Linked DNA regions of Thiosocius teredinicola. The main gene of each other region encodes a partner of the protein of the gene in region 3 in a complex. Links are inferred from orthologs where the notes say so. Each region holds a gene or a part of one and is shown on either strand. Other genes may lie near its edges.

What was found.
Region 1: the proteins of dnaN (region 3) and dnaX are in contact, whole or in part, in a cryo-EM structure (PDB 8GIZ), measured with the Escherichia coli proteins. The link is inferred for Thiosocius teredinicola from one-to-one orthologs.
Region 2: the proteins of dnaN (region 3) and B1781_RS10625 are in contact, whole or in part, in a cryo-EM structure (PDB 8GIZ), measured with the Escherichia coli proteins. The link is inferred for Thiosocius teredinicola from one-to-one orthologs.

What each region holds. Positions count from the first base shown.
Region 1 is NZ_CP019936.1:1,607,512-1,610,403, reverse strand. The notes cover bases 1-2,869. They hold dnaX (DNA polymerase III subunit gamma/tau), read right to left. Parts: upstream 2,338-2,869; coding sequence 664-2,337; downstream 1-663. Other genes in these bases: B1781_RS07835 (hypothetical protein), read left to right, coding at 2,714-2,869; B1781_RS07850 (YbaB/EbfC family nucleoid-associated protein), read right to left, coding at 319-645; recR (recombination mediator RecR), read right to left, coding at 1-299. In the rest of the region: more of B1781_RS07835, read left to right, coding at 2,870-2,892. UniProt on the Escherichia coli protein: Part of the beta sliding clamp loading complex, which hydrolyzes ATP to load the beta clamp onto primed DNA to form the DNA replication pre-initiation complex.
Region 2 is NZ_CP019936.1:2,206,191-2,209,213, forward strand. The notes cover bases 24-3,023. They hold B1781_RS10625 (DNA polymerase III subunit delta'), read left to right. Parts: upstream 24-1,025; coding sequence 1,026-2,021; downstream 2,022-3,023. Other genes in these bases: mltG (endolytic transglycosylase MltG), read left to right, coding at 24-394; tmk (dTMP kinase), read left to right, coding at 391-1,029; B1781_RS10630 (PilZ domain-containing protein), read left to right, coding at 2,023-2,382; B1781_RS10635 (TatD family hydrolase), read left to right, coding at 2,392-3,023. In the rest of the region: more of mltG, read left to right, coding at 1-23. UniProt on the Escherichia coli protein: Part of the beta sliding clamp loading complex, which hydrolyzes ATP to load the beta clamp onto primed DNA to form the DNA replication pre-initiation complex.
Region 3 is NZ_CP019936.1:710-3,877, forward strand. What follows is about bases 164-3,106. They hold dnaN (DNA polymerase III subunit beta), read left to right. Parts: upstream 164-1,056; coding sequence 1,057-2,157; downstream 2,158-3,106. Other genes in these bases: dnaA (chromosomal replication initiator protein DnaA), read left to right, coding at 164-823; recF (DNA replication/repair protein RecF), read left to right, coding at 2,244-3,106. Also shown: more of dnaA, read left to right, coding at 1-163; more of recF, read left to right, coding at 3,107-3,168. UniProt on the Escherichia coli protein: Confers DNA tethering and processivity to DNA polymerases and other proteins. Acts as a clamp, forming a ring around DNA (a reaction catalyzed by the clamp-loading complex) which diffuses in an ATP-independent manner freely and bidirectionally along dsDNA.

The DNA.
Region 1 (2,892 bases), 1.6 Mb from region 3 along the record:
AACCCAGTCGCCTGTTCGAGCGCAACAACATCAGACGGATTCTCGACCACGCACAGCAGCTTGTCGTCGCGATCCGGGTTGCGGCACAGACTGCATTCTTCGTCTTCGGTCAGTGTTCTGCAGGTTCGGCAGTGACCGATCGACTGCACCGCCTCGCCGAGGATCGCGGCCAGCTTCGCACCCCCGGCACGGTCACGCTGCAAGATATGAAAAGCCATACGCTGCGCGGACTTAGGGCCGATTCCTGGTAAACAACGTAAACTTTCGATCAGCGCATCAAGCAGCGATTTATCTGCCATATCTTTTTAAGTCAAGTACTTAGAAAGGCAACTTCATACCCGGCGGCAGATTCAGCCCCGAAGTCACTCCCGACATACGTTCTTTGGTGTGCTCCTCGATGCGGTGCGTCGCATCGTTGCAGGCCGCGGCAACGAGATCTTCGAGCATCTCCTTGTCGTCTCCCATCAGGCTGTCGTCGATCTGCACGCGACGCACTTCGTGGCGACCGTTCATGGTCACCTTGACCATGCCACCACCCGCTTCGCCGGTGACTTCGGCATTCGCCAGTTCTTCCTGCGCCTTCTGCAGGTCGGCCTGCATCTTCTGCGCCTGGCGCATCAGGTTACCCATAGGTCCTTTCATCACAAAACCTCTCGCGTTGCGTTAATCCAGCTGCCGAACCGAATCCGGCACGACTTCGGCGTCAAATGTATCCTGCATGCCCAACACCAAGGGGTCGGCGGAGATGTCGGCCTCGGTGGCTTTCTGGCGCGCGACTTTCTCACGCGCGTCACGCTGGGCGGGGGTTTCCGCAGGCAGATCCCCCACCTCGAGCTGCAGCACGATCGGCTGGCCGACGGCTGATTCGACAGCCTCCTGCAGCCTGCGTTCGGCGAGACTGCCGATCATTCCGGCACCCGCGTTGTCCACCCGCAGGCAGAGCTGCTTGCCGTCCAGGCGGTCGAACGCACAGTTGTTGGCGAGCTGCGCGGCCATGCCTTTCAGGCCCAGTTTGAGCACGAAGCCGTGCCAGTCGGCCATGTCGCCGGCATCCAGCGAGACCTTCGCGCGCGGCGCCGCTTGCGATGGCTTTTCCATCGCCTGTTCAGACGGCTGTTCGGTGACGCCCGGTGCGACCGAAGCCGTCGCAGCGGCCGGGGCAGACGCGGGCGGTGCAGCTCGCGGCTGTCGCGTCGGTGAATTCGCAGGCTGCGCCCGCGCACCCGCTGCGCCATCCGCACCAACTCCGGCAGCGTCCGGCCGGAACGCCAGCATGCGCAGCAGAACCATCTCGAAACCGCTGCGCGCATCCGGCGCCAGCGGGAGATCGCGTTGTCCGACCAGCGCGATCTGGTAATACAACTGTATGTCTTCCGGCGGGATCGACTTGGCCAGGGTCCGCAAGCGCTCGGTATCGCCCCACCCGGCCTGTGCGGCCGACGGCACCTGCTGCAGCACGGCGATACGGTGCAACACGGTCAGCAGCTCGCGCAGCAACCCGCTGAAATCGGGCGCGTGTTCGGCTACCGCCTCGACCTCGGCCATCACGCCCTGCGCATCGCCGCGGTAGACGGCATCGACCATGCCGGGCAGACGCTCGGTCGCGACCACGCCGAGCATCGCGCGCACTTCGTCGCCCTTCACCGCGCCGCCACCGAACGCGATCGCCTGGTCGAGCAGGCTCAGTCCGTCGCGCATACTGCCGTCGGCCGCGCGCGCCAGCACCGCCAAGGCCGGCGCCTCGTAATCGACCTTTTCGGCGTCGAGGATATGCTTGAACTGTCCTTCGATCTGTTCGACGGGCAGACGCTTGAGATTGAACTGCAGGCAACGCGAAAGCACCGTAACCGGCACCTTCTGCGGGTCGGTCGTTGCCAGCAAAAACTTCACATGCGGCGGCGGTTCTTCGAGCGTCTTCAGCAAGGCATTGAAGCTGTGTCCGGAGAACATGTGCACCTCGTCGATCAGGTACACCTTGTAGCGTCCGCGAACCGGCGCATACGGCACGTTCTCGAGCAGCTCGCGGGTGTCATCCACGCCGGTCTTCGACGCGGCATCCACTTCGAGCAGATCGACAAAACGCCCCTCGTCTACTTCGCGGCACACACTGCACTCGCCGCACGGTGTCGCGCTCACGCCGGTCTCGCAGTTCAGCGATTTCGACAGAATGCGCGCCAGCGTTGTCTTACCGACCCCGCGGGTGCCGGTGAACAGATAGGCATGATGGAGGCGGTCGTTGTCGAGCGCGTTGCTCAAGGCGCGCACCACATGTTCCTGACCGACCATCTCGGCGAAACTGCGTGGGCGCCATTTTCTGGCGAGTACCTGGTAAGACATCCGGGCGATAACGAGATCCGACTGAAGGCTCGGCCAAGTCTAACCCAAGGCAACAGGCGACGACAGGAATCCGGCGACAGACGAGGGGGAAATGAAGGGCGGCGGCCCCGCCAGCGATTCCCGGCGCACAAATCAACTGCTGCGGCTGCTCCCTTCCGGGCCTGACCGGGTTCACAATCTATTGTCGCGGGAGACCAACGGGTCCGCCACTGAACCGCGAATTATGCCCGAATCGAGCCGTCGACGTAAGCACATCGTGCAATGCCGTCGATGCAGTGCGCGGTCGGCATTTCCCCAGGCATGCCGTGGGACGCTCAATACACAATCCCGTAAACTGTCGCGCCGAAACTCTCGATGCAGTACAGGACGATCACGCATGCGCCACATCAAGAAAGCCCTCTCCTATTCGATCGCCGGCAGCCTCGGCCTGACCGTGGTCGCCAGCCTGCACGGCTGCACCGATCAAGGGCCAACACCGCCGGCAGCCAGCGGCTTCGACGGCGCGAGCGGCGGGGTCGAGCAGACCTTCTTCCTCGTGATCGAACAGACCGGCGC
Region 2 (3,023 bases), 2.2 Mb from region 3 along the record:
ACCGTATGACGCGTTAATTCTGGCCTCGATCGTCGAGAAGGAAACCGGCCAGGCCGGTGAGCGAGCGCAGATCGCCGGGGTATTCACGCGACGGCTGCACAAGGGGATGCTGTTGCAGACGGATCCGACCGTGATCTATGGCATTGGCGAGAGTTTCGATGGCAATCTGCGTCGCCGCGATCTGAAGCAGGATACGCCGTACAACACCTATGTGCGTGCCGGTTTGCCGCCGACGCCGATCTGCATGCCGGGCCGCGGTGCACTGCGAGCAGCGGTCAATCCCGCCGATGGCAAAGACTTGTATTTCGTCTCCAAGGGCGACGGCAGCCATGTGTTCTCGGCGACGCTGCGGGCGCACAACGCGGCGGTCCGCAGATACCAGTTGAAACGATGAGTGACGATGCCGTGTTCATCACCGTCGAGGGCGTCGAGGGCGCCGGCAAGACGACCTGTCTCGGACTGATCGAGCAGAAGATCCGTGACAGGGGCCGTGATCTGCTGGTAACGCGAGAGCCGGGCGGAACGCCGCTCGGTGAAGACCTGCGTACGTTGTTGCTGGGTCACCGCCACGACGGGATGGCCGACGATACCGAATTGCTGCTGATGTTCGCGGCGCGCGCGGAACATCTGCATGCCAAGATCGAGCCGGCGCTGACGTCGGGTAGCTGGGTGCTGTGCGATCGATTCACGGATGCGACCTATGCCTACCAGGGGTATGGGCGCGGTATCGATCTGCAGCGAATCGCGGCGCTGGAAAACTGGGTGCAGGGCGAGCGGCGGCCGGACCTGACGATCCTGATGGACCTGCCGGTTGAGGTGGGGCTGGAAAGGGCGGGCAAACGCTCGGCGCCGGATCGGTTCGAGAGCCAGGCATTGGCTTTTTTTGAACGCGTCCGGCAAGGCTACCTGGCGATGGCGGCAGACCAGCCGCAGCGTTTCCGGGTTATCGACGCCGCGAAACCGTTGGCGGACGTGACCGCTCAGATCGCGTCGGTTATCGACGCGTTCTTCGCAGATTCGGCCTCATGACGAGTGCGCAAGTCTTTCCCTGGCACGATGTCCAATGGCAGCAGCTGGCAGCGGCTCGCCGCAACGGGCGCCTGCCGCACGCCATTTTGCTGTCCGGTGCCGCCGGGCTGGGCAAAGCGGCATTCGCCAGGCGTCTGAGCAATGCCCTGGTATGTACGCATCCTGATGACGCCGGCGACGCCTGTGGACGGTGTTCGGCGTGTCGCCAGGCGAGCGCGAGCAGTCATCCCGATCAGCACCTGATTGCCCCGGAAGAGGCGGGCAAAATGATCAAGATTGGTGCGATCCGCGAATTGTCTTCGAAGAGCGTTTTGGCGGCCCAGGACGGCGGCTATCGGGTGTTCACGATCGATCCGGCCGAGGCGATGAACCGCGCCGCGGCCAATGCGCTGCTAAAAACGCTGGAAGAGCCGGTGTCGCGCTCGCTGCTGATCCTGGTCAGCTCGTCGCCGCACCGCCTGCCGGCGACGATCCGCAGTCGTTGCCAGACCCTGGCGTTTCGTACCCCGGATGCCGCCATGGCGACGGCGTGGCTTGGTGAGCGGCTCGATGCCGGCGCGGTCGATGGCTTGCTCGCCATCAGCGGCGGTGCGCCCGTCCGGGCCCTGCAGGCCGCCGAAGAAGACTGGCTGGGGCAGGGCGAGCAGCTGTGCGGCGAACTCGCGGCACTGCGGGCGCGCAAAAGCCATCCCCTGCAAATCGTTGAAGATTGGCAAAAACGGCCGCTAACCCTGTTGATCGATAGTCTTAAGCGTTGTATCAGCGATCTGATTCGCCTGGGCATGGGGTCGGAAGGCATCCGTTTGTTCCATCCGACACTGCACCGTCAACTGCATAGCCTTTGTCAGGGCATCGACTTAGGATTATTGTTCGGGTTTAACGACGACCTGCTGGCGCTCGAACGCGCCGCGTCGAACAATTTGAATGAGCAGATGCAGCTGGAACACTTGGTAAACCGCTGGCTGCAGATAACGCGTCCTGGAGGCCAATGACATGTCGGTGCCGAATCTACCGCGCGCACGTCAGGGAATATTGTCACTGACGATCAAAGATAAGAATGCGCTGTATGCGGCTTACATGCAGTTCGTCAAGAACGGCGGATTGTTCATCCCGACCACCAAGAAGTACAACATTGGTGACGAGGTGTTCATGCTGCTGAGCCTGATGGAAGAGGCCGAGCGCCTGCCGGTGGCAGGCCGGATTATCTGGATCACCCCGGTGGGTGCAGAAGGCAACCGTGCGGCCGGCATCGGTGTGCAGTTCAGTGACCAGGACGGCGGCATGGCCCGCAACAAGATCGAAGGTTATCTCGCAGGTGCGTTACAATCGGATAAGCCCACGCACACGATGTAACGCCTTGCAATGCTGGTTGACTCACACTGCCACCTCGACCGGGTGGATCTTGCGCCGTATGACGGCGATTTCTCCAAACTGATTCAATGCACCCGCGACGCGGGTGTTTCGCATATGTTGTGCGTATCGATCGATCTCGAGTCGTATCCGGCGATGCTGTCGCTGGTCGAGAAATACGACGATGTCTCGGTCTCGGTCGGCGTTCACCCGAACGATTTTGACCGGCGCGAACCGGATGTCGACGAACTGGTCGCATTGGCCAGGCATCCGAAGAACGTCGCGATCGGCGAGACCGGTCTCGACTATTTCCGTACCGAAGGTGATCTGGACTGGCAGCGCGAGCGCTTCCGCACGCACATTCGCGCGGCGCGTGAGGCACGCAAGCCGCTGATCATCCACACCCGCGACGCGCGCGAGGATACGATTGCGATCCTGCGCGAGGAGCAGGCCCAGGACGTCGGCGGCGTCATGCACTGTTTCACCGAGACCTGGGAAATGGCAAAGGCCGCGCTGGATCTGAACTTCTATATCTCTTTTTCCGGCATTGTAACCTTCAAGAATGCCGAGGAACTGCGAGAAGTTGCAGCCCAGGTGCCGCTGGACCGCCTGTTGATCGAGACCGATTCGCCTTATCTTGCGCC
Region 3 (3,168 bases):
GGCGCAGGTGCTCTACATGCACTCGGAAGGTTTTGTGGCCGAGATGGTCAAGGCCCTGCAACACGGCACAATTGATGATTTCAAGCGCAAGATGCGCTCGGTTAATGCCTTACTGATCGATGATGTTCAATTCTTCGCCGGCAAGGAACGATCGCAAGAAGAGTTTTTCCACACCTTCAATGCGCTGTTCGAGTCGCAGCAACAGATCATCCTGACGAGTGACCGCTTTCCGAAAGAAGTCGACGGTTTGGAAGACCGCCTGAAGTCGCGGTTCGGTTGGGGATTGACTGTTGCCGTGGAACCGCCGGATCTGGAGACGCGGGTCGCCATTCTCAAGAGCAAAGGCCAACAACTGTTCGGTGTTGAACTACCCAACGAGGTCGCGTTCTTTATCGGCAAGCGGGTGCGGTCGAACATCCGCGAACTGGAAGGAGCGTTGCGCCGTATCGTGGCCAACTCGCAGTTCACCGGTCGCGCGATCACGATGGATTTTGCCAAGGATGCGTTGCGCGACATGATCGCAGCGCAAGACAAACTCGTGACGATCGACAACATTCAACGTACCGTCGCTGAATATTTCAAGATCAGAACGTCGGACCTGCTGTCTGCAAAACGCAGCCGTACGATTGCACGCCCTCGCCAGGTAGCGATGACCCTCGCCAAAGAACTTACCAATCACAGCCTGCCTGAGATCGGCGAAGCATTTGGCGGGCGCGACCACACAACGGTACTTTATGCCACGCGCAAAATTGCTGAGTTACGCGAGACCGACCATCGGGTTGCCGAAGACTATAACAACCTGTTAAGAACCTTGAGTAATTGATGTGTGCGACAGTTGAGGCAAAATCAAAGAACCGATTGAGCCAGAGTTATCCACAATAGGCACACAGGGTTGAATAGCATCCATCACGTTGTTTTGGGTCACGAAATTATCACTTAACCTATTGATTTAATTAAGTAAAAATAGGTTTTCCACAGTTGGCAGCTGTGCTTATAACAATAGTAATTTCTTAATAAAATCTTATTTTAACTATCAACCAATGGGGAATCAGTCGGATGAAGATCAGCGCAAACCGAGATGATCTGCTCAAACCCTTGCAGCAGATCGTCGGCGTGGTCGAGCGCAGACAGACGCTCCCGATCCTGGCCAATGTGCTGATGGTCGTGAAAGACAATCGATTGTCGTTGACGGCTACGGACCTCGAAGTCGAATTGCGGACCCATACGTTGGTGGACTGCAAAGGCGAAAGTGAATTCACCTTGCCGGCACGTAAGCTGATGGATATCTGCAAGGCACTGCCGGACTCCGCAGGTATCACGCTCGAGGTAGAGAGTGACAAAGCCACGCTGAAGTCGGGTCGGGGACGTTACACACTCGGGATGCTACCCGCGCAGGACTATCCAAGTATCGAGCCGGCCAAGGCGAGTGACACATTCAAACTGCCGGTTGGCGTTATGAAACGTCTGATCGATAAAACGCAGTTTGCGATGGCACAGCAGGATGTTCGCTACTACCTCAATGGTCTGCTATTGGAACTGAGACCTGGGCGGGTGAGGGCGGTCGCAACGGATGGCCATCGACTTGCGCTGTGTGACGCGTCTTTCGACGATGATTCTGAGATCGACACGCAGGTGATCCTGCCGCGTAAAGCGGTCATCGAGCTTGGTCGATTGCTGGATGATTCAGACAGTGAAGCAACGTTCGAGATCAGCAACAGCCACCTGCGGGTTCATCTCGATCACAGTAGTTTCACGACCAAGTTGATCGATGGTCGTTTCCCCGACTACGAGAGGGTCATGCCGAACGGTCAGACCACCATCATGCTGTCCGAAAAAGACACGCTTAAACAGGCGTTGACCCGAACAGCAATCTTGTCGAACGAAAAGTACCGGGGCATCCGTTTCAGGTTGAGCAAAGGCCTGCTGCATCTTCAGGCACATAATCCCGAACAGGATGAGGCCGAGGAAGAAATCGAGGTGGACTACGATGGCGAGGAGATGACGATCGGATTCAACGTTGGCTATTTGCTTGATGTGCTCGGCGTACTGGATGGAGACGAAGTGCAGATGGCGGTCATTGACTCGAATTCCAGTAGCCTGATTACGCAGAAGGATTCAGCGGAATGTCGGTACGTTGTCATGCCTATGCGTCTGTAGGCCTAGTCGCCGTGACGCAGCAAGTAGCATCGAAGAGAAAGGGGCCAAGTCGGCCCCTTTTTTGGTGATGCGGCGAGAATGCTCCGATGTGGATCAATTCACTGAGTATTTCTGACTTGAGGGTTATTCGGTCGCTCGAGCTCCGACCACGCGAAGGGATTAACTTTGTGTGTGGGCCGAATGGTGCCGGCAAGACGACGATCCTCGAAGCGATTTATCTGGCAGGTCGTGGACAGAGTTTTCGCCACCAGGACGCCGGGCCGATGATTAGAAATGGGTCCGACGATGCGACGATTGTCGTGAAGATGGTGGGAGCAGGCGGTCGGCAGGCCATTCTTGGCGTTAGGCGCAGCGCGAAAAATGTTGAATGCCGTTTGAATGGCGAGAACGTTTCGAAGCGATCAGGGCTGGCGATGGCCTTGCCGGTGCAGTGGATTGGCTCGCAGCCTCAGCTGCTGTTGAGTATGGGACCAGAGGTTCGGCGTCGGTTTTTGGATTTGGGAGTGTTCCACGTGGAACATTCTGTGTATTCCGAAGAGGCTAAGGGATACCAACGCGCTCTACGGCAACGCAACGCCGCAATCAGAATGAATCAACCCGAATTGGTGCGGATGTGGGATGAGCCATTGGCAACAGCAGGCACCGCCATCGACCGTCTTCGACAATCCTTTTTGGAGTTATGGGCGCCTAGGGTCCGCGACATCCTAAGCGAATGGTTGGGCGGCCTTGATGTTTCGTTTGTCTACCGTCGTGGGTGGAATAGACAACAAGATTTGCTGGAAATCTACCGCACCAAACGCGACACCGATTTCAATCTGGGCTACACCTACGCGGGCCCGCACCGCGCAGATATCGAGATAAAGGCCGTACAGGGTTTGGCTGAAAAGACGCTATCGCGTGGCCAACAGAAACTGCTTGTTCTAGCAATGAACATGGCGATGCTGGACGTAGCGAAGTCGCGATCAAGCGAGGTGCCTGTTCTGTTGCTTGATGACCTCGCTGCGGAGCTGG